4 regions of the Pallidibacillus thermolactis genome follow, and region 2 is predicted to be linked to each of the others. Evidence: riboswitches for the same ligand, from Rfam matches in the RefSeq annotation. Region 2 holds a riboswitch; each other region holds the start of a gene.
The links. Region 2 has a riboswitch for S-adenosylmethionine ahead of OEV82_RS00065 (Na+/H+ antiporter NhaC family protein). Riboswitches for the same ligand answer to the same signal wherever they lie in the genome.
Positions count from the first base shown of each region.

Region 1: another riboswitch for S-adenosylmethionine. It lies ahead of OEV82_RS03195 (methionine ABC transporter ATP-binding protein); the one in region 2 lies ahead of OEV82_RS00065 (Na+/H+ antiporter NhaC family protein).
Region 3: another riboswitch for S-adenosylmethionine. It lies ahead of OEV82_RS12750 (OsmC family protein); the one in region 2 lies ahead of OEV82_RS00065 (Na+/H+ antiporter NhaC family protein).
Region 4: another riboswitch for S-adenosylmethionine. It lies ahead of metK (methionine adenosyltransferase); the one in region 2 lies ahead of OEV82_RS00065 (Na+/H+ antiporter NhaC family protein).

Region 1 covers NZ_JAOUSE010000005.1:47,453-54,728, reverse strand. The annotation lists gene OEV82_RS03220 (cation diffusion facilitator family transporter) at 1-176, shown strand, start outside; gene folP (dihydropteroate synthase) at 268-1,089, opposite strand; gene OEV82_RS03210 (M20 family metallopeptidase) at 1,237-2,451, opposite strand; gene OEV82_RS03205 (MetQ/NlpA family ABC transporter substrate-binding protein) at 2,486-3,310, opposite strand; gene OEV82_RS03200 (methionine ABC transporter permease) at 3,334-3,984, opposite strand; gene OEV82_RS03195 (methionine ABC transporter ATP-binding protein) at 3,974-5,005, opposite strand; SAM riboswitch class I at 5,168-5,270, opposite strand; gene glpK (glycerol kinase GlpK) at 5,469-6,959, opposite strand; gene OEV82_RS03185 (MIP/aquaporin family protein) at 7,074-7,276, opposite strand, start outside.
Region 2 covers NZ_JAOUSE010000001.1:10,621-17,896, reverse strand. The annotation lists gene clpX (ATP-dependent protease ATP-binding subunit ClpX) at 1-90, opposite strand, end outside; gene tig (trigger factor) at 493-1,806, opposite strand; gene OEV82_RS00080 (tetratricopeptide repeat protein) at 2,075-3,067, opposite strand; tRNA gene OEV82_RS00075 (tRNA-Arg) at 3,213-3,286, opposite strand; gene OEV82_RS00070 (GNAT family N-acetyltransferase) at 3,842-4,285, shown strand; SAM riboswitch class I at 4,769-4,875, shown strand; gene OEV82_RS00065 (Na+/H+ antiporter NhaC family protein) at 4,981-6,267, shown strand; gene wrbA (NAD(P)H:quinone oxidoreductase) at 6,323-6,934, opposite strand; gene OEV82_RS00055 (hypothetical protein) at 7,043-7,201, opposite strand; gene OEV82_RS00050 (ABC transporter permease) at 7,201-7,276, opposite strand, start outside.
Region 3 covers NZ_JAOUSE010000047.1:9,234-16,509, reverse strand. The annotation lists gene OEV82_RS12770 (DUF6508 domain-containing protein) at 1-299, shown strand, start outside; gene OEV82_RS12765 (RidA family protein) at 363-743, shown strand; gene OEV82_RS12760 (sodium:solute symporter family protein) at 960-2,459, opposite strand; gene OEV82_RS12755 (LLM class flavin-dependent oxidoreductase) at 2,519-3,892, opposite strand; gene OEV82_RS12750 (OsmC family protein) at 3,956-4,405, opposite strand; SAM riboswitch class I at 4,551-4,663, opposite strand; gene OEV82_RS12745 (TatD family hydrolase) at 4,776-5,540, opposite strand; gene proB (glutamate 5-kinase) at 6,063-7,166, shown strand; gene OEV82_RS12735 (glutamate-5-semialdehyde dehydrogenase) at 7,180-7,276, shown strand, end outside.
Region 4 covers NZ_JAOUSE010000076.1:3,028-10,303, forward strand. The annotation lists gene speB (agmatinase) at 1-608, opposite strand, end outside; gene speE (polyamine aminopropyltransferase) at 601-1,455, opposite strand; gene speD (adenosylmethionine decarboxylase) at 1,478-1,888, opposite strand; gene OEV82_RS15275 (aminotransferase class I/II-fold pyridoxal phosphate-dependent enzyme) at 1,889-3,379, opposite strand; gene metK (methionine adenosyltransferase) at 3,379-4,569, opposite strand; SAM riboswitch class I at 4,660-4,788, opposite strand; partial or broken gene OEV82_RS16225 (ATP-binding cassette domain-containing protein) at 5,506-6,000, opposite strand; tRNA gene OEV82_RS15285 (tRNA-Leu) at 6,406-6,487, opposite strand; tRNA gene OEV82_RS15290 (tRNA-Cys) at 6,504-6,577, opposite strand; tRNA gene OEV82_RS15295 (tRNA-Gly) at 6,588-6,659, opposite strand; tRNA gene OEV82_RS15300 (tRNA-Gln) at 6,668-6,739, opposite strand; tRNA gene OEV82_RS15305 (tRNA-His) at 6,751-6,826, opposite strand; tRNA gene OEV82_RS15310 (tRNA-Trp) at 6,854-6,927, opposite strand; tRNA gene OEV82_RS15315 (tRNA-Tyr) at 6,933-7,017, opposite strand; tRNA gene OEV82_RS15320 (tRNA-Thr) at 7,028-7,103, opposite strand; tRNA gene OEV82_RS15325 (tRNA-Phe) at 7,201-7,276, opposite strand.

The DNA.
Region 1 (7,276 bases), on a different contig from region 2:
TGCATGTCGTTGTTCCAGCACATATCAGTGTCGAAGAAGCACACAGTTTAATCCATCAGCTGGAGGAAAAAATTAAACTAGAACTTGGCATTGATATGGTCATTCATATTGATCCGAGTAAGGATATAGATGAGAGATTAAAACAAAACGAGGGAATAGAAAAAGGGGACGAGTAACTATCCCCTTTCCGATTTTATTTTTGTCTTTTAAATCACTGAGAAAGGATGTTCTTGATACTTTTTCATATCATCCCCTTAAAACTTCTCTTTATTTCGCTCTTAACATCGCATCCATCATCCGCGCTAACTCAACATTTAACTTAACATTATGAACCCGCATCATCTGAATTCCTTTCGTAATTCCAAGACAAGTTGTTGCCCCCGTTCCAATATCTCGTTCATCCGGTGGCAAATCAAGCACATGACCAATGAATCGTTTACGGGAAGTAGCAAGTAAAATCGGATAACCTAAAGTATGAAACTCTTCCAAATGATTCATAACATACAAATGTTCTTCCATTGATTTAGCAAATCCTAAACCTGGATCAAGAATGATATTTTCTTTCCTAACTCCTGCCGTTAAGGCAATATCAATACTTTCCTCTAAATCTCTTTTCATATCATCAATAATGTTCGAATAATGAGCCTCTTCCTCTTTGCGATTATGCATTAGAATAATCGGAACATCATATTCGGCCGCCACATTTGCAATTTCAGGATCTTTTTTTGCACCCCAAATATCATTTATCATGTCTGCACCTGCTTCCAATGCGGCTCGCGCAGTCTCTGCTTTATATGTATCTACCGATATTGGGATACTTATTTTGTCTCGAACAGCTTGTATAACAGGCACGACCCGCTCGATTTCTTCCTCCGTTGAAAGCGGGGTGTGACCTGGTCTTGTTGATTCACCACCGATATCAATAATATCTGCACCATCTTTTTCCATATTCATCGCATGACTTAAAGCTTTTTCAAGACTTGTATATTTTCCACCATCGGAAAATGAATCTGGCGTTACATTTAAGATTCCCATAATATAGGTTCGTTCCAATAAATGATAGGTTTTCGTTTTTGTTTTTAAAATCATGGGAGTCATCCTCTCGATATATATTTAAAATTTTCTTTTATTATATAAAAACTTCTTCTATATCATATCATAGTTCAAAAAGGGATTGATCTTAACAAAAAAAAAGAATCCATCCTTTTTAATGAAGACAGATTCCTTAATAAAATTTTAATGAAAGTTTTCTAGCTCTTTTCTTTGTTGAAATTCAGCTTTTATTTCAGCCAAAATATTTGGTTCATATATTAAACGTAAAGCTGTTAAAGCAAGAGCTTTGGCACCTGTAATAAGAGCATAATCGCCTCTTTCAGATACTGCTGCTTCTCTAAATTCATCTGTATGAGCCACAAGATCATCTGGCCCAATCTTTATATATGGGTGAATGGTCGGAACAACTTGACTAATATTACCTGCATCAGTCGAACCTATACCTTGTTTTAGATCATGAACCGTCTCCCCAAGTTCTTCAATAACTTCTTGAAAAACTCTATTAAAGCGATCATTTAATAACAAATTATCAACTTCATTTTGAAAAGCTGTAATTTTTACTTTCGCACCAGTTGCCAATGCCGCAGCTTCTGCAATGGCTTTAACACGTTTTGTTACTCCATTCAAACGATTTCTTGTGGAAGCTCGTATAAAAAATCGAGCTTTTGCATATTCAGGTATAATATTTGGTGCATCACCGCCATGGGTTATGATTCCATGAATACGGACATCATCTGTTACATGTTGTCTAAGTGCATTAATTCCATTAAACAATTGAATAACTGCATCAAGTGCATTTATCCCTTCATGTGGTGCAGATGCAGCGTGACTAGATTTCCCAAAAAATTCAAAGTCAAGAGGATCAACTGCAAGAGATGGCGACGTTAAACTAGTTTTACCACTCGGATGAATCATCAATGCCGCATCGATCCCTTCGACTAATCCATGCTTTACAAAACTTCCCTTCGCACTACCATTCGGTCCACCTTCTTCTGCAGGCGTTCCTAATACAATTGCCTCCCCACCTACTTCTTCAAGAACTTTACTTAATGCAATTGCAGCTGCTGTACTCATCGTCCCTATAATATTATGACCACAAGCATGACCAAGACCAGGTAAGGCATCATATTCTGCTAAAAATGCTATAGTAGGACCTGCTTTATTTGATGTTTTCTTTGCAATAAAAGCTGTATCGTGTCCTGCTACTCCCTTTGTGACTGAGAAACCTTCATTTTCTAGTAATTCCGTTAATAAACTAGATGCAAAAAATTCTTGGTTTCCAATTTCTGGGTTTTTATGGATTTTATGGCTTGTAGAAATATAAAGCTCTTTATTTTTTTCAATATTTTCTTTTATTTTTTCTACTAAACTTGTTTTTACTGCTTTCACTGAGACCACCCCTTTTATTTCATTGTTTCTCTGTAATAGATTTTTACCATCCTATTTTATCTAACGGAACAAAAGTTGGAATTAATGCTCCATCGTATTCTTTTTTAATAAATGTAGCGGTGTCTTCTTCTTGGAATAACTCTGCAATTCTTTTTAAAGTTGGATTATCTTTATCTTCCGCACGTACAGCAATAATATTTAAATAGTTAATTGCTGTTTCACTTTCAAGATAAATGGAATCCTTAACAGGGTTAAATCCAGCATCAATGGCAATTCCATTATTGATGATAGAGGCAGCAACATCTGGAAGTACCCTTGGTGTTTGTGCAGCGACCATTTGTTCAAGTTTTAAGTTTAAAGGATTATCAACAATATCGGTCTCAAGATTTGTTAAATTACCATCATACCCATCTCTTAATTTGATGAGCCCAGCTTCTTCTAACAATAGTAACGCCCTTCCCCCATTTGATACATCATTTGGAATCGCAATCGTACTATTTTCAGGTATATCTTTTACATCTTCATATTTTTCTGAATAAAGTCCCATAGGAGCAAGAACTGTTGTTGCAATTGGTACTAAATCTAAATTATGTTCATCAATAAATTGGTTGAAATAAGCAATGGTTTGAAAAGCATTCGCGTCTAATTCCCCTTCAGCAAGGGCAGTATTAGGCTGAACATAATCATTAAATGATACAATTTCAATTTCAATTCCTTCTTTAGCTGCCTTTTCAGCTACATAATCCCATTGTCTCGTGTCAGTCCCACTAATTCCTACTTTTACTTTTTTCGTCTCATCATCGGATGAGCAAGCAACTGTAAATAAAACAATGAATAAAATGAATATACCAACTAGTATTTTTTTCATATATGTTTCCTCCAATTCTGTCATTATCTTCTTCTAATTTTTCTTGACAATATGTTTCCTAAGGATTGAATTCCTTGCACCATAATAATTAAAATGAGAACTGTTATCACCATTGTGACAGTGTCAAACCGTTGATAACCATAGGTAATTGCCAAATCACCAATTCCACCTCCGCCAACTGTACCTGCCATTGCGGAAGCTCCAATCAAACCAATAGTAGCAATTGTTATATTTACGACTAATGAACTTAGTGCTTCTGGAAGTAGAAATCGAAATATAGTCTGTAATGGAGTTGCTCCCATCGCTTTTGCAGCTTCAAGTACCCCCGGGTCTATTTCTAAAAGTGAACTTTCAACTAATCTTGCAATGTAAGGACCAGCATAAAAGACAAGTGGAACAATTGCTGCAGAAGTACCAATAGAAGTACCCACGATTAATCTAGTAAGCGGTATGATAGCGACCAATAAAATAATGAATGGGATCGAACGAAAAATATTAATAATTCCATTAAGCACAGTAAATATTGGGATATTCTCTAATATTTGACCTTTACGTGTAACAAAAAGGAAAATCCCTAGAGGCAATCCTAGTAAAACAGAGAATAATAAAGATAGACTAACCATTTGTATCGTCTCAACTAATGCCTCAATAATTTGCTCTCCATTAACTAGCATGACTTGTCACTTCCTTTAGATGTATTTGCTGATGATTCAAATAATTGATAGCTCGTTGAATCTCTATATCATCACCAATAAATTCAATGATCAAGTTACCAAAAGATTGCCCTTGTAATTCTGTAACATTACCAAACAAGATCGTTATATCGACATTGAATTTTTTGGCCACTTGTGAAATAAGGGGGCTTTCTGTTTGCTGACCAAAGAAACGGATTTGGTAAATACTTTTCGAACGATTTCCCTCTTTTAAAATTTCTTTGATTGATGGAGGAAATTGATCATTCATTACTGTACTTACAAATTTCCTTGCAGTTTCTGTCTTTGGTTTTGAAAATACTTCAAATACAGTACCTACTTCTATGATCTTTCCTGATTCCATCACTGCGACTCGGTCACATATTTCACTTACAACTGACATTTCATGGGTGATCATTAAGATCGTAATTTTGTATTCTTCATTAATTTTTTTCAATAATTGAAGAATGGAACTTGTTGTCTGAGGATCCAGTGCTGATGTGGCTTCATCACAGAGTAAAATAGATGGTTGTGTAGCTAAAGCTCTTGCAATACCGACACGTTGCTTTTGTCCACCTGACAATTGATCAGGATAATCATTAAGATTATCTGCTAAACCAACAAACTCCAGTAACTCAATAACCCTTTCACGTATTCTTTCTTTCGGTTTTTTAGCTAGAATAAGTGGCATTGCTACATTAGCATAAACTGTCTTTGAATTTAACAAATTAAAATGTTGAAAAACCATACCTATGTTTCGTTTTACTTCTCTAATTTGTTTTTCAGTTAATTGAGTTAAGTCCTGTCCATCTACAATTACTTGACCAGATGTAGGAGGCTCAAGATAATTTACACATCGGAGTAGGGAGCTTTTCCCTGCACCACTATACCCAACAATTCCAAATATTTCTCCTTTGTTAATTTTAAGATTAATATTTTTTAAAGCATGAACTGTCTTATCCTTACTTTTATATTCCTTCTCAAGATTAATGAACTCAATCACGGATAATCCTCCTTTATACAAATGAATAAGTTCTAAATTTTTTACTAATCGATTTCTCTATTTCGTTATGGGAAACGTTGTACAAATACTGATGTTTTTTAAATTAAAAAAACCTCTTCTGAAATAAGAAGAGGTTTAAATGCATCATAATTATAAGACCTCTTCCTATCTTCCAAGGTAAAAACCTTGCAGGATTTGGCACGGTACAAAAATGCCCGTTGCCGAGGTTTCATTGGGCCAGTCCCTCCACCTCTCTTGATAAGAAGATTTTATTTAATTATCTATTACTTTAAAAATCTAATTATTTAATAAATTAATTAATAATATATTATTTCAACAATCAAAAGTCAATGCTAAATTTTTATTTTTTTAGTTGCGATATAAATATATAAAAAAGTGGGCCCAAAAGAGACTTTATATGGGACCCATCCTTTCCTTCTCAACTATAAACTAAATAACTTTATCATTTATACGCCATTGTTGCATTAACGGCCTTTTTCCAACCTTTGTAAAGCTCGTTACGAACTTCTTCCGTCATACTTGGTTGGAAATCTTTTTCTTGATTCCATTGTCTCGCAATTTCGTCTTGATTTTCCCAATAACCTACAGCTAATCCTGCTAAATATGCTGCACCGAGGGCAGTAGTTTCTTTTACATAAGGTCTTTCTACCGCAACATTCAAGATATCGCTTTGGAATTGCATTAAAAAGTTATTAGCGACTGCTCCACCATCAACCCGTAAAGACTTAACAGGAATTTTTGCGTCTTTCTCCATGACATTTAATACATCTTTTGTTTGGTACGCTAATGATTCAAGGGTTGCACGAATAAAATGCTCTTTTGTCGTTCCTCTTGTTAGTCCGAAAATCGCTCCACGAGCTTCACTGTCCCAATATGGTGTACCTAAACCTACAAAAGCTGGGACTACATATACACCTTCCGTTGATTCAACACTTGTAGCGTATTCTTCACTTTCCCCAGCATGTTTAAACATACGTAATCCATCACGCAACCATTGAATGGCAGACCCAGCAACGAATATACTTCCTTCTAAGGCATATTCAACACGACCATCGATTCCCCAAGCAATCGTGGTTAACAAACCGTGTTCCGATTGGATTGCTTTTTCTCCTGTATTCATTAACATAAAGCAGCCTGTTCCATACGTATTTTTTACCATTCCAGGTTGAAAACATGCCTGACCAAATAAGGCAGCTTGCTGGTCACCGGCAACGCCCGCAATTGGAATATTTTGTCCAAAAAAATGATAATCAACTGTATATCCATAAATTTCAGAGGATGGTCGAACTTCTGGAAGCATGGATGATGGAACGGATAATATATCTAAAAGCTCATCGTCCCACTTAAGCTCATGAATATTATACATTAATGTGCGTGATGCATTGGAATAATCGGTTACATGAACTTTACCACCAGAGAATTTCCAAATTAACCAAGTGTCAATAGTACCAAATAACAAGTCACCTTTCTCCGCTTTCTCCCTTGCACCTTCGACATTGTCTAAAATCCATTTTACCTTCGTTCCAGAGAAATAAGGATCGATTAATAATCCCGTTTTGTCTCTAATTGTTTGTTCATAACCAGCCGTTTTTAAGTCTTGGCAAATTCCTTCTGTTTGACGTGATTGCCAAACAATCGCATGATAAACAGGCATTCCCGTATTTTTATCCCATACAACCGTTGTTTCCCGCTGATTCGTAATACCGATTCCTGCTATTTGTTCAGGATTAATATTGGACTCAGCTAAACATGTAGCAATAACAGATAGAACTGATCCCCATATCTCATTGGCATCATGCTCCACCCAGCCTTGTTTCGGGAAATGTTGGGTAAACTCTTTTTGTGCAATATGAACGATTTCTCCCTTTTTATTAAATAAAATTGCCCGTGAACTTGTTGTACCTTGGTCAATCGCTAACATAAATTTTTCCATTATGATTTCTCTCCCATCTCTATAATACTACTTATCTACTACTTTCATATTTCATAACGTTTATACGTTTTTTATGATTTATAATATGGCTATGCTTAAATTATAAAACTATACTTATTTAACTATGTTAATATCACTTTTTTCAACTGAATTCTTTTTTGTTATTGCATATATTACAACAAAAATAATAGCGCTTCCAATCAAAACAAACCATGAGCCGGCTAAAAATTGACTTTGAAATGCCCAATTATAAAATACACTTGCTAATAATGCTCCAACAATTGGACCTACAATCGGAATCCAAGCGTAACCCCAAT
Region 2 (7,276 bases):
TGGACCAGCAACTAATTTCCGCACTTGATCTTGTGTTTTCCCACAAAAGGAACACTTTAATGAATCTTTTTCTTCATTGAACTTAAACATACAGCTCACCCCTTTAAACTATTCATAAAACGCAAGCTCATTCAATACGTTCTTCTTCGGTATTCTTTAATCAATTATATGTATATGGATTGTATCATATTGTTTTCAAAAATAGGAAACAAAATGATTATGATTGATTATGTATAGTTTGTACAAACGATTCTTAATCATATTAGGTAAAAACTAGGTGAACGATGAAACAGTTAAATTAATGACTATTATATGTGAAAGTGAGTTGTGTGGCAATTCATTCTATTCAACTTGCTCGTCAAATATTAAAAGGGACATCAATCAACATTTTAAATTGTGCTTAATGTGATAAAACAAGGCACGAAACTAAAAATGTCGCGCCTTGTTTGTCATGTTCATAAAACGAAGTTTGAATTGCGTTTACGTTTATTATTAAGCTTCTTCCGTTACTTCTTCTTTAGGTTCTACTTCTTTTCTGTTTTCGACAAGTAATTCAACTGCTTTGTTTAATTTTAAGTCTTCCTTAATTGAATCTGTAGAACCTAGAATTTGTTTAATTTGATCTACTGGAAGATTGTAAGTTTCAGACATTTTTTCTAATTCTTTTTCAACTTCTTCATCAGTAACTTCGATATTTTCAGCTTTCGCAATCGCTTCTAAAGTTAGACTTACTCGAACACGTTTTTCAGCATCTGCTTTCATTTGTTCTTTTAGTTCACTTTCGTCTTGACCAGAGAACTGTTTGTAAAGATCAAGGTTTAGACCTTGTGCTTGTAATCTTTGTTCAAATTCTTTCATCATGCGATCAATTTCATTTTCAATCATAACTTCTGGTACATCAATTTCTGCATTTTCAGCAGCTTGTTCGATTACCGCATTTTCAATTGTATGTTTTGCTTCGTGTTCTTTTGATTCTTTTAGACGATTTTTAATTTTTTCACGAAGAGCATCTAATGTTTCTACTTCATCATCAACGTCTACTGCGAATTCGTCATCAAGTTCAGGTAATTCTAAACTTTTTACTTCATGAACTTTTACTTTGAAAACAGCATCTTTGCCAGCTAATTCTTCAGCATGGTATTCTTCTGGGAACGTTACGTTAACTTCTTTTTCTTCACCAGCTTTAACACCAATTAGTTGTTCTTCAAATCCAGGAATGAATGAACCAGAGCCTAATTCAAGGGAGTGGTTTTCAGCTTTTCCACCTTCGAACGCTTCGCCATCAACGAAACCTTCAAAGTCGATTACAACTGTATCGCCTTCAGCTGCTGCTTCATCTTCTTTAACAACTAATTCTGCATGACGTTTTTGAAGTTCTTTAAGTTCATTTTCAACGTCTTCATCTGTTACTTCTGTGTCTACTTTTTCAACTTCTAAACCTTTATATTCGCCAAGTTTCACTTCAGGTTTAAGTGTTACTTCAGCTGTAAAGATTAAAGCTTCATTTTTACCAATTTGTTCAATATCAATTTCAGGTTGTGAAACTGGTTCGATGGAAGTTTCTTCAACAGCTTTTGTATATGCTTCAGGTAAAACGATGTCTAAAGCATCTTGGTATAATGCTTCAACACCAAAACGTTGTTCGAAAATTGGACGTGGAACTCTCCCTTTTCGGAATCCTGGAACATTTACTTGTTTTACTACTTTTTTGAAAGCTTGATCAAGGGCTTTGTTAAATGTCTCTGCATCAACTTCGACAGTTAATTTCCCTTGGTTGCCTTCTAGTTTTTCAAATTTTGCAGACATACCTGTTTTCCCTCCAACATCTATTTATCAATATTATATATTGTTCTTGTAATGACACCTTGTGCGACGATATGTAAGAATAAGTCCAAAAAAATAGTAAACAGAACTATCGTACATAAAAAATGGTCACAAGGCATGTAAAAAAGAACAGAAATTCTAACCCTATCATTATATCATAGGTTTAAGATGTTTCAACACATCTAAGTGAAAATCCTATATCCAAACATTTATAACATACATTATTTTTTCATTATATTCTAGTTACAGATTATTTCATAAAGTGTTCTTCAACATGCAACACAAAGGCTTTCGCTTCTTCAACTTCCGCTTCAGAAATATGCGCAGCATTCGTCTTGATAAACGCCATTTCTTCCAAATTTTGGTCAAAATAAGAGGCTGTTATAGCAAGAATTGCGATTGCCCATTGAAGTGGGTTGGTCATTTCCTTTTCAAGCGGATAAATTGCAAAAAAGAAATTTTCACATAAAGTCAGTGCATTTTCCAATAAACTTGGATTATCATCACGAAGTGCTTTTTCAATATACTGTTTAACTTCACGGGAAAACGGTACATCTTGAACAGAAAAGTAAGAAGACGGATTTAATGTGATCGATTTATTAAATTTCCGAACTTGTATTTTCCGTTCAAATCCCTTTTCCTTTAATGCGTTGATGATCATTGTTTTAACAAAGGCATCCTTTGAATCATCTCGTAGAAAACTTTCGATTTCATGGATAAATGTGTGAACATCTTCTAAATCAAGCTCCAAAATATTTTGAAGTACCTTTTGAAAATCACCTTTAAATAGCTCTTTTGGATCTCGATTCGTTTTTTTCTTCTGTTCATCCGCTAATTTTTGACTTAACTGCAGTAGTTCTCTATATTGATCAAGTTTATGTTCTGGGATTTGCTCTTCATCTAATAGCATTGTTAACAATGTGTTGATTTTTTTATACTCATGTAATTGAAAAAGTACAGTGACATAGAGTTCGACAACTTCAAAGTAGTCCCCGATGCCAAAACGCATCATTTCTTCTAAAATCAGTTTGGCATTCGAAAAATTCCCTTGTTGCACATAAGCGATTGTTAAAGTAAATAAAATTTCAGGGTTTTCGTCATCGATCCGTTTCGCTTCTTCTAAATATTCGATGGCTTCTTTCACATTACCTTCTTCAAGGCAAAGTCGTCCTTTATTAAGTAAACGTAGTTCTAATTGGGGAAAAGGAATGACGTTATCATTTGCTTTCGGATCTTTTTCCATAAAAATCCCACGCTTTGCTATATTTTCTTTGGACAGTTTAACATGGATATCGTGGAAATTCAAAAGAATTTGGGATTCACGCCGTTGGATCTACCCCACTCAACAAAATAAAAAGCCCCTTATACAAGGATAAGGGGGGTTCTAGCGTCCCGGACGAGATTCGAACTCATGACCTACAGCTTAGGAGGCTGTCGCTCTATCCAGCTGAGCTACCGGGACATGGTATTACAATTATACATTTATTCACTACTCTAATTCAATTTTTTGGTCGTCCCAATCTCAGTAAGCTTATTCAAGATGCCGTTCGATTGGTACGCTGATGTTGATTCGAAGATGCTTACTCGAGCGTGCTCTATCCAGCTGAGCTACCGGGACATGGTATTACAATTATTCATTTGTTTTACTACTCTAATCCAATATTTTTTGGGTCGTCCCAATCTCAGTAAGCTTATTCAAGATGCCGTTCGATTGGTACGCTGTTGTTGATTCGAAGATGCTTACTCGAGCGTGCTCTATCCAGCTGAGCTACCGGGACATGGTATACAATTATACATTTATTTATCAAATTGGACGTTTTTATTTTAACACATATTTCCTTTTCGAACAATATGGGACTATGTGGAACAATCCAAAGGTGAAAGGTGGATTTTCCAACCTTTTTCCTTTTGTACTAGCATTTCTATTAATATTTTTAAAAAATTATAAATTTATATTAAATTTCGTTCTGATTCAATTATAATGGTGTGTAAGTCAAAAAGAAGGGGATGAAAGGAAATGACAAATGAAAAATCGATTGATATTCAAGAGCTTACAAGCGAGCAAGATTGGAAAAAAGCCTATCCAATAATGAAACAATTACGGACCCATTTAAGTGAGGAGGAATATTTAACTTTAGTTCAAGAAGCAACAGAAAAGGAGAATTATAGACTAGTAGCCTTATATGATAACGAAAAAATGGTAGCCGTAACAGGTTTTATGCCAATGATTACTTTATATTATGGAAGATTCATATGGGTATGTGATTTAGTTACCGATGCAAACAGTCGTTCAAAAGGATATGGGAAAATACTTTTAAATTATGTACACCATTGGTCAAAGGAAAATGGCTATGACACCGTCGCTCTTTCATCAGGATTACAACGAGCAGACGCCCATCGCTTTTATGAAAAGAAAATGAACTACGATAAAGTTAGTTATGTTTTTAAAAAGCCGTTATAACGCTCAGGAACCTTTCTGTCATTATAAAAATGTAACCTATATTGCTTTTGTAGGTTACATTTTTATTTAGGTGGATTTGAATCATGGCGAACGGTACTTTTTTTATGCCTACCTTTCCAATTCCGACATGTATTAAAAGGTGCTTTATTGAAACATTATTCATGGCTAGATTTCCTAAATCTGTAAAGCGCTCGAAATCTTAACTTCCTTGCTAAATATGATAACAAACAGAAGGTTTTCAAAGTAAGTGGTTTAAGTGAGGAAGATCGAATCAATAAGTGATGTTAACCTAATACAGATCAACGCTTTTGTGGAGCTGTATTATGATTTCCAGAAAGTAATCATTGCATTTTTCATATGATTTACAAGCTTTATAAACAACCTTCGACATCAAAAGAAAAAATTTCCATTCATCGATTATTGATAAAGAAATAAAAATCATGTAATCTATTATTTATTGTGATAAAAAAATAAAGTTTTTTCTTCTTATCAAGAGAGATGGAGGGACTGGCCCTATGAAATCTCGGCAGCGGAACTTAGGAACTAAGTTGCTGTGCCAAATCCAGCAAGTTGTACTTGAAAGATAAGAAGGGTGTTTTATAGATACAAATATAAGGCCTCTTCTTGTTGTTTCAAGAAGAGGTCTTTTTGTAATTATGGGCGAAGTGCCCCATTTGAATTGTGGAGGTTGTACGATGAAAAAAGGAAATCCTTGGGCGTTAATCCCATTTGTTGTGTTTTTAGTTTTATTTATTGGTGCTGGGGTTATTACAGGTGATTTTTACATTTTCCCTGTTATTGTAGCCATCGCCATTTCAAGCGCTGTGGCCATAGCAATGAATCGAAAAGAACCTTTTGCAAAAAAGGTAGAAATTTTTTGCCAAGGAGCAGGAAATTCAAATGTCATGTTGATGGTGGTCATTTTTCTATTGGCCGGAGCCTTTTCATCGGTAGCAAAAGGCATGGGAGCCGTAGACTCTGCTGTTAACCTAGCTTTATCGTTTGTTCCGCAAAACTTGTTGATTGTAGGCTTGTTCATCATTGCTTGTTTTATCTCTTTATCCATGGGAACATCGGTAGGTACGATTGTTGCACTGGCGCCCATTGGAGTTGGGATAAGTGAGCAAACCGATTTTGCTGTAGCTTTAGTGATGGGAGCGATTATTGGCGGGGCCATGTTTGGCGATAATTTATCCTTTATTTCAGATACAACAATAACTGCTGTACGATCACAGGGTGCCGAAATGAAAGATAAATTTAAGGTCAATTTTTGGATCGTGCTGCCGGCAGCTATTGTCACGAGTATAATTTTGGGATGGATTACACTAGGTGAAACCGCACAAGTGGAACATTTAAGCTATAGTTGGATCAAAATTGTTCCTTATATTTTAGTTATTGTTTTAGCGTTAATTGGAATCAATGTTTTCTTAGTTTTAGCATTAGGGATTGTTCTCGCTGGAGCTGTTGGCCTAGCAGATGGTAGTTACCATATCATGAATCTTATAGAAACGATTGGCGAAGGAATGGCAGGAATGTATGAAATGGCCTTCCTCGCAATACTAATTGCTGGAATGGTGGAAGTTATTAAATTTAATGGAGGCATCGACTTTCTCCTTCAACTGGCCACAAGAAAAATTAAGTCGAAAAAGGGTGTCGAATTTAGTATTGCCGGTCTTGTTGGCGTAACCGATTTATCAACGGCAAATAATACGATTGCGATTTTAATTACCGGTCCACTGGCAAAAAAGATTGCCGAACAATATGGCATAGAACCAAGGAAAACAGCAAGCCTATTAGACATTTTTTCCTGTTCCATTCAAGGCCTGCTTCCATATGGCGCCCAATTACTTGTTGCAGCAAGCATTGCCGGAATATCGCCAGTCAGCATCCTACAATACGCTTTCTATCCAATCCTTATTGGAATTAGCGGTATTTGTGCTATTCTTGTTGGATATCCAAGAAAAAAGAAGTCATTCAATTAGTCCAATCAATATAGCAAAAAGGCTAATCGACAAGATCGATTAGCCTCTTTTTTTATTATTGTTTCCCCTTCTTGACCCATTCTGCAACGGTCACTGTACGTTTGGCCTGATGTTTGACCGCGGCTTCTACATCTCCGATCATTTTTCCATTTTGATCTACGGTTACACTTGTCCCATAAGGGTTGCCCCCTGCACCAAAGATAACGGGATCTGTATAACCAGGCGGTACAATGATGGCACCCCAATGCATCATAGAAGTATATAATGATAAAAGTGTTGCTTCCTGACCACCATGCGGATTTTGTGCAGAAGTCATTGCACTGACTACTTTGTTTACGGTTTTCCCATTGGCCCAGAGTCCACCTTGAATATCAAGAAATTGTTTCATCTGTGATGGCATATTCCCAAATCGAGTTGGAACACTAAAGATAATAGCATCAGCCCATTCAATGTCATCCGATGTTGCAACTGGGACATCTTTTGTTTTTTCCACCGTTGCTTTCCATGCTTCATTTCCCTGGATGACCGATTCAGGCGCTAATTCCTCTACTTTTAATACCTTCACCTCAGCGCCCATTTCTTTTGCTCCTTCTTCCGCCCATTTCGCTAATTGAAAATTCGTCCCACTCATACTGTAAAAAATAACAGCTAGTTTAACATTGGCCATTTTTTCAATCTCCTTTTGCTGATTTTCCATATTTTACACACGTCCTATTATTTCTCACTTTTTATTTTTCATTCATGATTTATAAATTGTGTTACTTTTCGCGGATGATTATTTACCATAAAGCGGATTGACTTTTTCCCTGCCATTGATGCCTGAGGAGTTCAATTTATTCGTAAAAAACTTGTCAATTACTTTTCTAACGTCCGTTTTCTTATAATATAAAAAAGGTGGGCAATAATGCCCACCTAACAATCGGATCCAAACCATTAAACCCCTTCCATCATATCACGTTTTCTGTATCCAACATATCCGAGTACCATTAACATGATACTGATAACAGTG
Region 3 (7,276 bases), on a different contig from region 2:
CGAGATCAGGTGTTGTTCAACTCGGTTTTATTCAATATGATGACGGTGTACAACAATTTATAAATGATTTATATGAGGCGGATATGCTTGATCCCCAATATTTTGATCATCTCGAAAAATATAAATCAAAAATTGATGCACCGGCTGATTTAATACCAACTGCGGATTTAGAACTTTTAAAATCGATTTTAACCTTTTATGTAAGGGGAGAAAAGTATTCTGATGGCGTCTGGGCAAGCGCTATTGATGAAGGTGTATTTTTAGCTATATTACAACGTCTAGAAGACATTGTAAAATAAAATCGATAATTTATATAATATCTATATATAATACATATTGAAATAGTGAAAGGAGACTACATCATGTTTAAAAAAATCGAAACAAATCAAGCTCCAAAAGCGATAGGACCATATTCACAAGGGGTTGAAGTAGGAAACTTCTTGTTTTTATCTGGACAAATTCCTGTGAACCCAGAAACGAATGAAGTGGTGGAAAAGGATATTGTTGCACAAACTAATCAAGTCATGAAAAATATTTCTGCTATTTTAGAAAGTGAAGGATTAACATTAAATAATGTTGTAAAAACAACGATCTTCTTAGCAGATATGGAACAATTTGCAACTGTAAATGAAGAGTATGCAAAACATTTAGGTGATCATCGCCCGGCTCGTTCAACGATTGAGGTTAGCCGTTTACCGAAAGATGTTTTAATCGAAATTGAAGTTATCGCTGCAAGAGCTTAAAATGAACAGGACAGTAGGTAATGTGGGCCAACTGTCCTGTTTAATTCGATATCATTCTATTATTATTTCCACATTGTCTTTGTTGAGCGATACTATTGTTTAAAATACCATTTCCATAGTGAGAACAATATGGTTAATATAAAAAAGCTTATTCCATAAATACAAATGGTTAGCATAGGATTTACAAACATATGCAATTCTCCATTCTAAATAAAATTAAATGGCATCTTTTTGAGAAGGTATTTCTAGTTGTGGTTGTTTGAAATATTTTGCGAGAATAAACATGACGGTAATGCCGATTAATGTCGCCCAAGCTCCAGCCGCCATTGTACTTTTTTCTATTTTTCCAAAATAGAGAATGAAATAAGATGCAAGACCAATGATCATCGATAATTCCGCAGCCCGTGGGGAAGGCTTCTTCTTACCGAAGATGGCGTAAAGAACCGGTCCGACCGTTCCTGCAGCAATCCCCGATACACCAATCCATAAGAGATCTCCCATGTATTTCGGCGGATTTAATACGATGAGATAAGACACAATTCCAATAGCTAATACTGCAAGTCTACTTATTCGGATTGCAATTTGCTGTGCTTTTTTGTCATTGATCTTAATAATGTTTCGTCGTACGAATACTTTTAGAAAAATATCATTGGCAAATACAGTCGAAATGGATACAAATAAGCCATCTGTTGTTGAAAGGGCAGCAGCTAAGATGACAATTAACATAAAAGCAGCGATAATCGTAGGGAAAAATTGAATAATGTATTCAATTAATGCCATATCACTAACCTCGATGTTATCACCAAAGGCTGCGCGACTATATATCCCACCAAATAAAGTGACAACGCAACAGAACATCACTAATACATATACGAGTATCATTTTGCCGATGTCTTTTTCATTTTTTAATCCTAATACTTTATTAAATAACTGTGGGGCAGTTGCAGCAAAGGCTGCTTGAATTAGGATTGCTCCAATTACGGCAGAAATGGAATCAAAATAGGGTGATTCCGGATTGAAAATGCCAACTAAATTTGGATTTTGGGCGTTTAGATTTTCCGTAATCACCTCAAAAGTATTCGTAATACTTCCTTCCCAAAAGTGAACTATACCTGATATAAAAATGATGATCCCAGCCAGTGTCATCATTATAATTTGAACAGCATCTGTATATAAGTCAGCAAGCGTTCCGCCAATGAAGACGTAAACTATGACAATGGCAGCAATTAAAGTAAGCGCTGTATGATAAGATAACCCCATTGTGAACTCAAACACTCTTGCTCCAGCAACAAACTGAGCAGCGATATAAAAAATATTAAACAAAAGGAGAAGTGCTGTACCTACTCTTAAAATGTCACTATTATAGTAATCGCCTAACCAATCTGGTAAAGATAAAGATTTTTGCTTTGTGTTTATCTTTCGCACCCTTTTTGCTACTAATAGAGCGCCGATCGGCCCTCCACCAAATATCGCTAACATCAGCCATAGATTGGCATAGCCCCATTCATAAGACCAACCTGGATAACCTAAAAATACAGCGGCACTTAGATATGTGGCAGCAAATCCCAGCCCTAAAAGGACTGGGCCGAGTTGACCGCCGCCAATCGCAAAATCATCAATATTTTTTGTACCTCGACCACCAAGGTAACCTAATAGAATCATAATCAAGACAAAGATCGTCATACCTATCCATATATATAATTCTAATACGTTCATGGACACCCTCCGTTTACGCAAAATTTAACCGATTTTTGACCTACTTGTCGAGTGGGCATTTACTTGACAGCGAGACTCAATTTTTTTGCATGATGGTTGTCAGGTAAGTATACATGACCTTTTCCAAATAAATTTTCTCGTAATGTTCCAGCTTCGTATTCTTTACGATATATTCCTCGTTTTTGTAATTCAGGAACGACATAATCGACAAATTCTCTGAATGTACCTGGTGAATAGGCAAAAGCAATGTTGAAGCCATCGACATCACCTTCTGTTGCCCACTGTTCAAGCTTATCGGCAATTTGCTCAGGTGTACCTATAAATTTAACTGTTCCGTTTCCTAGTCCATGATTTAATACAGCTTCTCGTAAAGTCCATTTTTTATTCGGATCTTTTCCGTAAAGATCAAGGTTTCCCTGCATCGCTTGCGTTTCCATATCTACAATATAGTCATCTGGATTGTAAGTTGAAAAGTCAATGCCGGTATGACCGGATAATAATGCAAGTGTACCTTCGTAACTAACATGGCTTTTCAATTCTTCATATTTTGCAATTGCTTCTTCTTCTGTAGAACCAACAATCGGTAAAACGAGCGGGAATATTTTTATATCATCTGGATTTCTACCGTATTCCTTAGCTAGTGTACGAATATCATTTGAGTATATTTTTAATGCATCGAGTGAATGATGCTTTGTAAATACAGCTTCTGCATGTTTTGCTGCAAATCGTTTCCCCTTAGGTGAAGCACCAGCTTGAAATAAAACCGGCGTACGCTGTGGCGAAGGTTCTACAATGTGCGGTCCAGGCACGGAGAAAAATGCCCCTTCATGGTTTATTTCATGAACTTTGTCTGGATCTGCAAACGCATCTTGTGCGATATCAAGTGTGACAGCATCATCTTCCCAACTATGTTCCCATAGTTTATAGACCACGTCTAAAAATTCATCTGCTCTTTCATAACGAAGGTCATGGGGTAGTCGACTTTTAAGGCCAAGATTAATTGCTTCACTTTCTAAATAAGAGGTAACGATATTCCAACCAATTCTTCCCTCCGTTAAATGATCCAATGTTGAGAGTTGACGTGCTAATGCATAAGGTTGTGCATAGGTCGTTGAAATCGTCACAGCAAACCCAATATGTTTTGTGGCTAGTGCCATCGCTGAAATCGGTAGTAAAGGATCATGTGCTGGAATTTGGACTGCATTTTTTACAGCAGGTTTATAGCTGTTTTGATACACGCTATATGTTCCTAAAACATCGGCAATAAAAACAGCGTCAAATTTCCCTTTTTCTAATGTTTGAGCAACATCAACCCAGTAAGACAACCGGTTATGATAGCGGCTATGATTTTTTTCATGTTTCCATAGTCCAGTTGAATGTGGGGACGGAGAATTTTGAACGAATCCATTTAAATGTATTTGTTTACCCATCATGACACCCTTTCCATTTTTAAAATTAAGTAGCCATATCTGATTACTTGGTATTAGATTGTTTTTTTATTTAACAGGTTTTTCAACGACAATTTTTGAAGTTAAATGAACAGGATTTTTAATCGTATCACCTACAGGGCAATGGTTTTCCACAAACTGAATAAATGTTTCTAATTTTTCTTTTGGAGCATCTGTTGAAATCACAAATTTTGATTCAATATGAGAATATCCAGGTCGGACATCGGATTTATTTAAAAAACCGTCCGTATCAAGTTCACCTTCCAATTCAATTTTAAGATCCTCAATGTTGATCCCAAATTGTTTCGCATAAGTTTGGATAACAATTGCCTGGCATGCACCAAGAGCAGAAAGAACAAGTTCAACAGGGTTTGATCCTTGATCAGTACCACCTAATGAAACTGGTTCATCAACAATGACTTTGTGACCTCTTGCTTCCGTTTCAATTAATAATTTTTCCTTCCATGTAGCCTTTACATTAAATTTTTCAATCGCCATTTTCCAATCACCTCTAAATATTTTTTAATTAAAAAAAGAAAGTTTAAGTTCATAGATTTTTGTACATCACCTCCAAAATAAAATGACCTCTTAAAATAAGAGGTCATGTGATGTACGAAAAGAATATTTTCATATATCACAATCCCTCTTATATTTCAGGTTTGTCATTTCAAACCTGCTGGAATTGGCACCGTTTGGATCTTTCCAATGGTTGCCGAGGCTTCACAGGGCCAGTCCCTCCACCTCTCTGTATAAGAGTAGATTGTAAAAATATTAACTTTTAACTGGTTAAATTTTATGTTTATTCTAAATAGTTCATTACAAAAAGTCAACACAAATTTTTTGAAAAATTTATTACGGTGCTAAAGTACTAAAAAATCGAATAAAAAAGGATGGTGTTGTTGTATAACTGTCTGTAGACTTCATCAACGTGTGTCGATTTGATTTTTGCTAAATAACGGATGGTTTCATGTATCATTTTTGGATGGGTCTTTTGTCCTTGAAATGGTCCTTCAAAGGGCCAAGGTCCATCGGTTTCAACCATCGTTAATGATAGGGGATATGTGGCTGCGATTTTTTGGATTTCGTGTTCGTAAGCTAAATCGGGAGTAAAAGATATAAAATAACCATTTTCAACCATTTGTTGAATGGTTTTGGTATCCCCTTTAAACCAGTGAAAATGGGCTTTTTGGATGGAGTATTTTTCCAATAAATTTATAACGATTGGAGCATCTTCGTAAATCGCATGAAGTGCAACAGGTTTATTCCATTTTACAGCTAGTTTAAAAAATTCCTCCAATAATGCAAGATAGCCTTCAAGACTTTTTACATTTGTATAATAAGGGAGTCCGACTTCTCCGATGGCAACCATAGCTTGATGATTTTTATCCATGAATTGAATCAAATCTGCCAGTTCTTCATCGGTTGGCAAGGGTTGTTCTGGATGATAACCAAAGGCGAGTTTGATCCTTTCATCTTTTTGATATAATGCTAAATTTTCAACAGCAGAAGAAAGATTCGTTGATACCGATATTAAGCTATGAATTTGATAGTGTTCCATTTCTTTCATTATTCCTTGTTGTTCTTTTAATGTGTATTGATCGAAATGAATGTGAACATCGATTATTGGTTGCAATTACATCACCTACATATTTAAAATTTCTAATTTATCATACCTTTGTTTCATCATTAAAGTCTACGTTTATTATTCCGAAGAAGAAGTTTCCAAGAAACGATTCAGAAATTGGATAATGAACTTATTGTCCGTTGTTATTATGTAAACTTGATACCACTCACGGATTTGTCGAAAAAATCAATAAGATAATATTGACAACTTATATTTTTCGTCCCATAATATATTCAATAATATTCGAACGTTAACGAAGGACTAGTATGCAGTGCTTGCTATGGCAGAGAGCGGAATCCGGAGGCTGAAAGATTCCGTCATAGTCAACTTGCAGAACCTACCTTCCGAGTCCCATGCAAACATGGGCGTTAATCTGCGTTAAAGATTTGAGGTGGGGTGTTTGATCACCCAATGAAGGTGGTACCGCGGAAGATAAGCTCTTTCGTCCTGTCAATGCAGGATGAGAGGGCTTTTTTATTTAATATTAAATAGATTGTTAACTTAAGATAAAAACAAGATGAGGGATTTCATATGTCTAAGGAACGAATTGTTGTAAAAATAGGAAGTAGTTCACTAACCAATCAAAAAGGGGAAATTGACTATGCAAAGTTAAACGATCATGTTGAAGCTATTGCTGCCCTTCGTAAAGAGAATCATGAAGTTATTCTCGTGTCATCGGGTGCAGTGGCCGCAGGGTTTAAAAGTTTAGGATACCCGGCACGTCCTGTTACATTAAAAGGAAAACAAGCAGCTGCAAGTGTAGGGCAAGGGTTGCTTATTCAAACATATATGGAAAAATTCCAAGCTTATAACATTACAGCTGCACAAATCTTGCTTACCCGCTCTGACTTTTCGAACCGTAAACGATATCAAAATGCGTTTGCAACGATATCGGAATTGCTTGACCGAGGGATTTTACCGATTATCAATGAGAATGATACGGTGTCGGTCGATGAGCTCACCTTTGGTGACAACGATATGTTATCAAGTCTTGTAAGTGGGTTTATTCATGCTGATCGGCTCATCATTTTAACGGATATCAATGGACTTTACGATGGCAATCCGAGAACAAATCCAAAGGCAAAAAAGTTTTATTTTCTTGAAGAAATAACTGAAGACTTGTTCCAACATGCTGATGAAAATGGTTCGAAAGTAGGGACCGGTGGGATGAGGTCGAAGTTGCTTGCAGCTCAAACAGCTCTATACTTAGGTGTTTCCGTCTTTATTGGTACAGGTTTTGGAAGAAATAAATTATTGGATGTATTGGAAGGAAAAGGTGATGGGACCTATATTGTTAATCGAAGTCAAACTTCAATAAACACAAAAAGGCAATGGATTGCTCTTCATTCCGAATCAACCGGTCATCTTTATATTGACCAAGGAGCCGTTGAGGCGATTTTATACCATGGTAAAAGTTTATTATCACCCGGTATTTTCAAAGTTCGAGGTGCTTTTCAAAAAGGTGACGTTGTTGAAGTAATGGGGGTAAATGGCCTTATCGGTAAAGGACAAGTAAGTTGTTCATCAGAAGAGTTAAGTGCTCATATTGAGGAGCGAAAGGAAAAGGGGCCAGAATTTCAGGAACCAGCAATAGAAGTCATCCATCGCGATAATTGGGTTCAATTAAAACGTTAGGGAGGAGATTCAAATGGCGAATGAAGTACTGGAAAAAGGGAGATTGGCAAAAAGGGCAAGTTATAAAATGCCAAGTTTACGAACAGAAGATAAAAATGTGGCTTTAGAAA
Region 4 (7,276 bases), on a different contig from region 2:
TTTAGTTTTTCAATTTGCTCCTTTAATGTATCAAGCGAAAAACGTTCCAAATACGTATGTTTTTTTGCCCATTCAAATTCCGATTTCATACCGGAACGGATACCGAATTGGAAAATGCGTCCATCTCCAAGAAAATCATGACAACGACGAATAACCGACGCATGAGAAAGCTCTTCTCCTAAATACTCGTCACGAAGGTCAGTATGGGCATCAATATGAATCACGTGTAAATTTGGATATTTTTCATAGACTGCTTGAATAGTAGGTAGACTCACTAAATGCTCGCCACCGACCATTAAAAATTTCTTCCCGTCTTTAACAACCTCTCGACTATATTCCAGAATTTGATTGAGAACCTTTTTCGTATTACCAAAAGGTAATTCCAAATCTCCTCCATCAAAGACTGATACTTCTTCCAAGTCTCTATCTAAGTATGGAGAGTAAGTCTCTAATCCGTATGAGTCTGTTCGAATGGCTTGCATTGCAAAACGGGTTCCTGGTCTGAAACTGGTTGTACCATCAAATGGGACACCAAACAATACGACATCTGCTTTTTCATACGTCTCTTCACAGCCAATAAAAGTGCTCACATTTAATGGTTTATTCATCTCGCTCCAGTTCCTCCTTCACATACGTTGGCAAGCAAAATGATCCTACGTGTAAATCAGTATTATAATATTTCGTTTTCAAACCAAATTTTTCCCATTCTTCTGCTTGAATATCTTTAATAGGATCATAGGTTTTAGAAGCAAAACCAAAAAGCCAATGCCCAGAAGGATAAGTTGGCATATGATATTGATACACTTTCGCAATAGGGAAGATACTTTTAATTTTTTTATGGGCTCTTCTCATATGTGACGCATCTTCTGCAAAATATGGCGATTCATGCTGGTTAATTAAAATACCGTCTTTATTCAGAACTCGATAACATTCTTGATAGAAAGCGGTTGTAAACAATCCTTCGCCGACAGATATTGGGTCAGTCGAATCCACTATAATTAAATCAAAAGATTCATCTGGAGCATTTTTCACATATGCCAATCCATCCTCAAAACGAAGCTGCATTCGGCTATCCTCTTCCACTCCTTTTGCTGTTATTGGTAAATACTTTTGACATAAACGGAAAACACGTTCGTCGATTTCTACCATAACAACTTCTTCTACTGTCTTGTAACGAAGTACTTCACGGGCAGTTCCACCATCACCACCGCCAATAATTAATACTTTTTTAATTGACGGATTTGTTGCAAAGGCTGGATGGACAATCATATCGTGATAAATAAATTCGTCCTTTTCGTTCACCATCATCAATCCATCTAAGGTAAAGAAGGTTCCAAACTCATCGCCTTGGTAAAAATCAATTTGTTGATAGGCACTTTTTTCGCTATGCAAAACTTTATTATATTTAATCGAAAACTTACAATCGTTACTCCATTGTTCAGTATACCAATTCATAATTAAACTCCCTCTCCTCAACTTATTTAACTGTGACTTCTTTAATATCACGTTCAGCAAATTGTTTAATTTTATCGACCATTCCTCGAGGTACTTCAAATGATTCAGTCCTGTTTGCTTTTAATTTTTCACTTAAATATTCTGCCGCCTTCCATGGACTGACTGAATCTCCACAAGTATAAATATCAACAGAAGCATACCCATATTCTGGCCAAGTATGGATGGTTAAGTGTGACTCGGCAATAATAACTGCACCTGATACACCATACGGATTAAAATGATGAAATACCGATTCTACAATTGTTGCTCCTGCGTAATCTGCAGCTTCATTCATAACTTTTTCGATTAATTTATTATTCTCAATAATTTCACTTGGACAACCGTAAAACTCAACTAATACATGTCTTCCTAATGTCGATAATGCTAACCCCATCTATATCTTCTCCTTTACTACTGTAATATAATTTTTTTCTTTTGCTTCTGTTAAAACATCACCGACTAATTGTCTGTAATAATGATACTGTTTCACTACCTCTTGCGATATTAATTCTCCTGGAATTACAAGTGGGATTCCTGGTGGATAGATCATTAATGTATCTGCACTGACTCTACCAATCGAGTCATCGATTGCAAGCTGCTCATGTTCACAATAAAAGGCTTCTCTTGGACTCAAAATCAACTCATTAACTTGATCAGTAGTGACATGTGGAGACATAACGACCATTTTTTCCCCATAGTTATTATCAATATATTTCAAGGCAGAAACGAGTTTTCCAATCGAATATTCCGTATCAGAGCTTGTGATGACTGCCATGACAACATATCCTTCTGCTAGTTCCATTTGTATCCCATATTTTTTCTTTAATAATGTGTAAACATCAAAACCTGTTAAACCGATCCCATTCACTCGAATAACCAATTTTGTCCAATCATGGGTTTGGTGAAAATGTTTCGAAACATACTCATCCTTTAATATTTCAAAATGGGTTTCCGACTCAATTTCACGTATCGCCTTTTCAACAATTGGCTTTAAGCGATGATATCGTTCTTTTCCATATAGAACCAGTTCTCTTCTTGCTACATCTAATGAACTCATTAATAGATAGTTCGCACTTGTGGATTGAAGCATACTTAACAGTTTTTGAATTTTTTCTGGTTTTATCCGATTCTTTTTTAACAATAATAATGAACTCTGGGTTAAAGAGCCCCCAGTTTTATGCATACTAATGGTTACAGCATCAGCGCCAGCCGAAATCGGGTCAACCATTTCAACAAAATTCAAATGTGCGCCATGTGCACTATCGACAATAACGGTTATATCGTGTTCATGGGCGATTGTACAAATTTTTGTTAAATCAGTCATCGTTCCAAAATAAGTAGGATATGTTATTAAAAGTGCTTTTGCATCTGGATGCGCCTTAATTGCGTTATCCACATTTTCAACCGATACCCCATGGGAAATACCAAAATGATAATCTACTTCTGGCTGAATAAATACCGGATTGGCCCCACTCAAAATAATCCCATCCATGACGGATTTATGACCATTTCTAGGCACGATGATCTTCTCATTTGGCTTACAGACTGCCATAATCATAGCTTGTATTCCTACCGTTGTTCCATTCACTAAGAAGTACGCATGGTCTGCACCAAAAGCTTCAGCAGCTAATTCTTGGGCTTCCTTAATAACGGATTTTGGATGACTGAGTAAATCTAGTTCTTTCATCGAATTAACATCCATTCTTAACGCCATTTCCCCTAATGCCTTCTTCAATGGATTCATCATTGCGCCCATTTTATGTCCGGGAACGTCGAATGGGACCACATCACTATTGGCATAATTAACGAGTGCATTAAATAATGGCATTTGCTCTTGACTAATGTGCGACGTTCTCTGCGTGGAAAACTCCTTTACCTCGTTCATTATTGGCCAACCCCATTTAGTTCAAACTGAGCTACTGCTTCCCGTAGTTCATTTACTTTATCTGTTTTTTCCCAGGCCACATCCAATTCTTCTCTTCCAAAATGACCATATGCGGCTACTTGTTTAAATTGTGGTCTTCTTAAATCAAGCATTGTTATAATACCAGCTGGTGTTAGATCAAAAACTTCGCGAATTGCTTTTAGTAATTGTTCATGTGGAACGGTTCCTGTTCCAAATGTATCAACTGAAATACTAATCGGCTCACTAACTCCTATCGCATAAGAAAGCTGAATTTCACATTTCCTAGCTAGACCTGCTGCCACAATATTTTTAGCAACATATCGAGCAGCATAGGCTGCTGAACGGTCAACTTTTGTACAATCTTTTCCAGAGAAAGCACCACCACCGTGTTTTGCTGCACCGCCATACGTATCAACTATAATTTTTCGCCCAGTTAAACCAGTATCTCCATGCGGACCACCAACAACAAAACGCCCTGTCGGATTAATCAAAATTCGGAATGAATCATTTAAGTTAAATTCTCGTGCTGTTTGTTTAATGATATTTTCGATAACAAAGGTTTTGAATACATCTTCATCAAAATCCTCATCATGTTGAACGGACATTAATATGGTGTCAATCTTCGGTTGATCTTGAATCGTGTAGTCAATCGTAACTTGCGATTTCATGTCTGGACGTGCCCATTTAAATTCTCCACTTTTACGTAATTGGGATGCTTTCTTCACTAGTGTATGGGCTAGTTCAAGCGCAAGCGGCATTAAAGACGGAGTTTCATCCGTTGCATATCCAAACATAATTCCTTGGTCTCCTGCCCCAATGGCCATGGTATCGCTTGAACGATCAACCCCCATTGCAATATCTGGAGATTGAGTATGAACAAGTACCTGAATATCACAAGTACGACCATCAATTCCAAATCTATCATCTGTATATCCTATTTCTAATAGAGTTTCACGTGCTATCTTTTCAATATCTAAATCAGCAGTCGTAGAAATTTCTCCTCCTACGATTACTGTATTTGTTGTTGTAAAGACTTCACAGGCCACCCTTGCATACGGATCCTGTTCTAATGCAGCATCCAATACTGCATCTGAGATCTGATCTGCGATTTTATCAGGATGTCCTTCTGAAACAGACTCAGACGTAAACAAAATTTTTTCTGCCAACATTAACCATTCCTTCCAATTTTATATTTATGGCACAAAAAAAGCTCTCCCCAACAACCTAAGGAAAGCTTCGATTAATATCAGCTGCTTATCCTCTTATTGTTCGCAAAACTTTTCAAAGCTTTGCGCTCAGGTTGGGCACCCATATTTGTTTGTTCATATGAACAAAACTGGTTTGCCACCGCATCATTGACCCCTCGTCTCAGCGGTTATTAATAAGATGGAGATAGACTTTATTTATGCTGGAATTAATAGTAAAGGATAACAGTGTTCATGTCAATTTATTTTTTTAAAAAATTTTAAGAATAATAGACTAGACAGCATGAAATTTACACTGGTAAATGTTGGCACAATATTCACAAGAAATTGTAACGATATAACTTTCAATACTTCTTTACCGTTTTGAAATTTAGGTAGAAAGAACCATTTAAAGATATATATTCCCTTATTTTTAGCCGTGGATAAATGAGCTGATGCCACCAAAGAAATGTATGTACATTGGATAGAATAATGAATTTTTTCTTGTAACTTTTTTGGCACAATTATGATAGTTTACCGAAATAATAGAAAAATATGAAGTCAATGAAGGTGTATACATTTTTTATCGGATCCAATAATCTTACTAAAGATTTAAATTAAAACGTTGTTATGTCTTGAAGTAACATTTTTGTGGAAATAGAGGGGATTGGCATTTGATATTACTATTTTCCAAGTAGCCTTATTATAGTAATGATTCCAATTAATATAAAAATAATAGAAATGATCATATTAATTTTCTTTTTTTCCTTGTACTTATTTTCCATAACATATCTTCCTTTCGTAACAATTAGTTATATAGCTTATTCAACGTATATAGTTGAGTATAAAAAACAAAAGTTATTAAACGTATTTCAATAAAACAGTAATGACTGCTATTCATGTACAGATATTAAAAAATAATTACAAACAAGGCAAATCAATTTGTCTAATTTGCATAAGAAAATCAGTTACTTTCTGTTTCGTTGCGACATCCAATCCTATTGTAGGCTCATCTAAATATACTATTTCTGGTTTCTGTATAAATATAGATACTATTTCTGCTTTCATCCTTTGTCCTAAAGAAAGTAATCGAACATGCTGTGATAATAATTCTTCTATCCCTATTGTCTCAATTAAATATTTTGACCACTCTTCATATTTTCTTTTGTATTATTATTCTTAACATATCATAAGAATCTTTTAAGGGAAAATCCCACCACAAATTACTTCTTTGTCCCATAGGACTCCTGTAATCTGAGCAAGTTGTTTTCTATATTTAAATGGATTAAGATTTTTTACAGATACCTGACCACCTGAAGGTAGTAGTCCTGTCAATCGTTTAATTGTAGTTGACTTACCTGCTCCATTTGGAGCTATATACGCTGCTATTTCTCCTTCAGCAATTTCAAAATGAATATCTTTTAATGCTACTTTTTCAGTTACAGCTGGTTTTTATTAGTCCTTTGATTCCATTTAAAAAACCTTTTTCTCTTTTGGGGATTCGGTGTACTTTTGATAAATTTTGTACAGATATAATATTGTTCAATGTCAACACCACTTTACTTTTTCCATTACTAATTTAGTTATTGTTGTAAAAAAATCCTTCTTCCACCTACTCACTAAATAAAATAAAAATATAATTCAAGTTGAATAAATTGCAGATACTATGTCAAATTTCCTTGTGTAAAACAAATTCAAATCCTACCCTTTTTCAACCTCTTTCCCATTTCCCAAAAAACAAAAAAACACTCACAAACATTGATAAATCAACATTTGTGAGTGTTCTATCGTTGCTTAATTTAGCTCGTTATAACTTAAAGATACCGGTGGTCGGGGTCGAACCGACACTCCTTACGGAACACGATTTTGAGTCGTGCGCGTCTGCCAATTCCGCCACACCGGCAAAAAAGAAAAAATAATGGAGGCGGCAACCGGATTCGAACCGGTGATAAAGGTTTTGCAGACCTCTGCCTTACCACTTGGCTATGCCGCCAATTTGAATAAGCGGAAGACGGGATTCGAACCCGCGACCCCCACCTTGGCAAGGTGGTGTTCTACCACTGAACTACTTCCGCAAAAAATACTGGGCTAGCTGGATTCGAACCAACGCATCACGGAGTCAAAGTCCGTTGCCTTACCGCTTGGCTATAGCCCAATAATGGAAAATGGGGCGACCGATGGGAATCGAACCCACGAATGTCGGAGCCACAATCCGATGCGTTAACCACTTCGCCACGGTCGCCATATAAGTTTTTAAATAAATGAAAAATGGCAGGGGTAGTAGGAATCGAACCCACACCGGAGGTTTTGGAGACCTCTGTTCTACCGTTAAACTATACCCCTATATATGGTGGAGGGGGACGGATTCGAACCGCCGAACCCTGAGGGAGCGGATTTACAGTCCGCCGCGTTTAGCCACTTCGCTACCCCTCCACTATAGTAATGGTGCCGGCCAGAGGACTTGAACCCCCAACCTACTGATTACAAGTCAGTTGCTCTACCAATTGAGCTAGACCGGCAAATACACTATAAATTGATAAATTTAAATTTGTTTTTTATTTGAGTGGAACTTACATATATTTATTATAACATGATATAATCAAATTTTAAAGGAAATGGTGGTTCAGGACGGAATCGAACCGCCGACACATGGATTTTCAGTCCATTGCTCTACCGACTGAGCTACTGAACC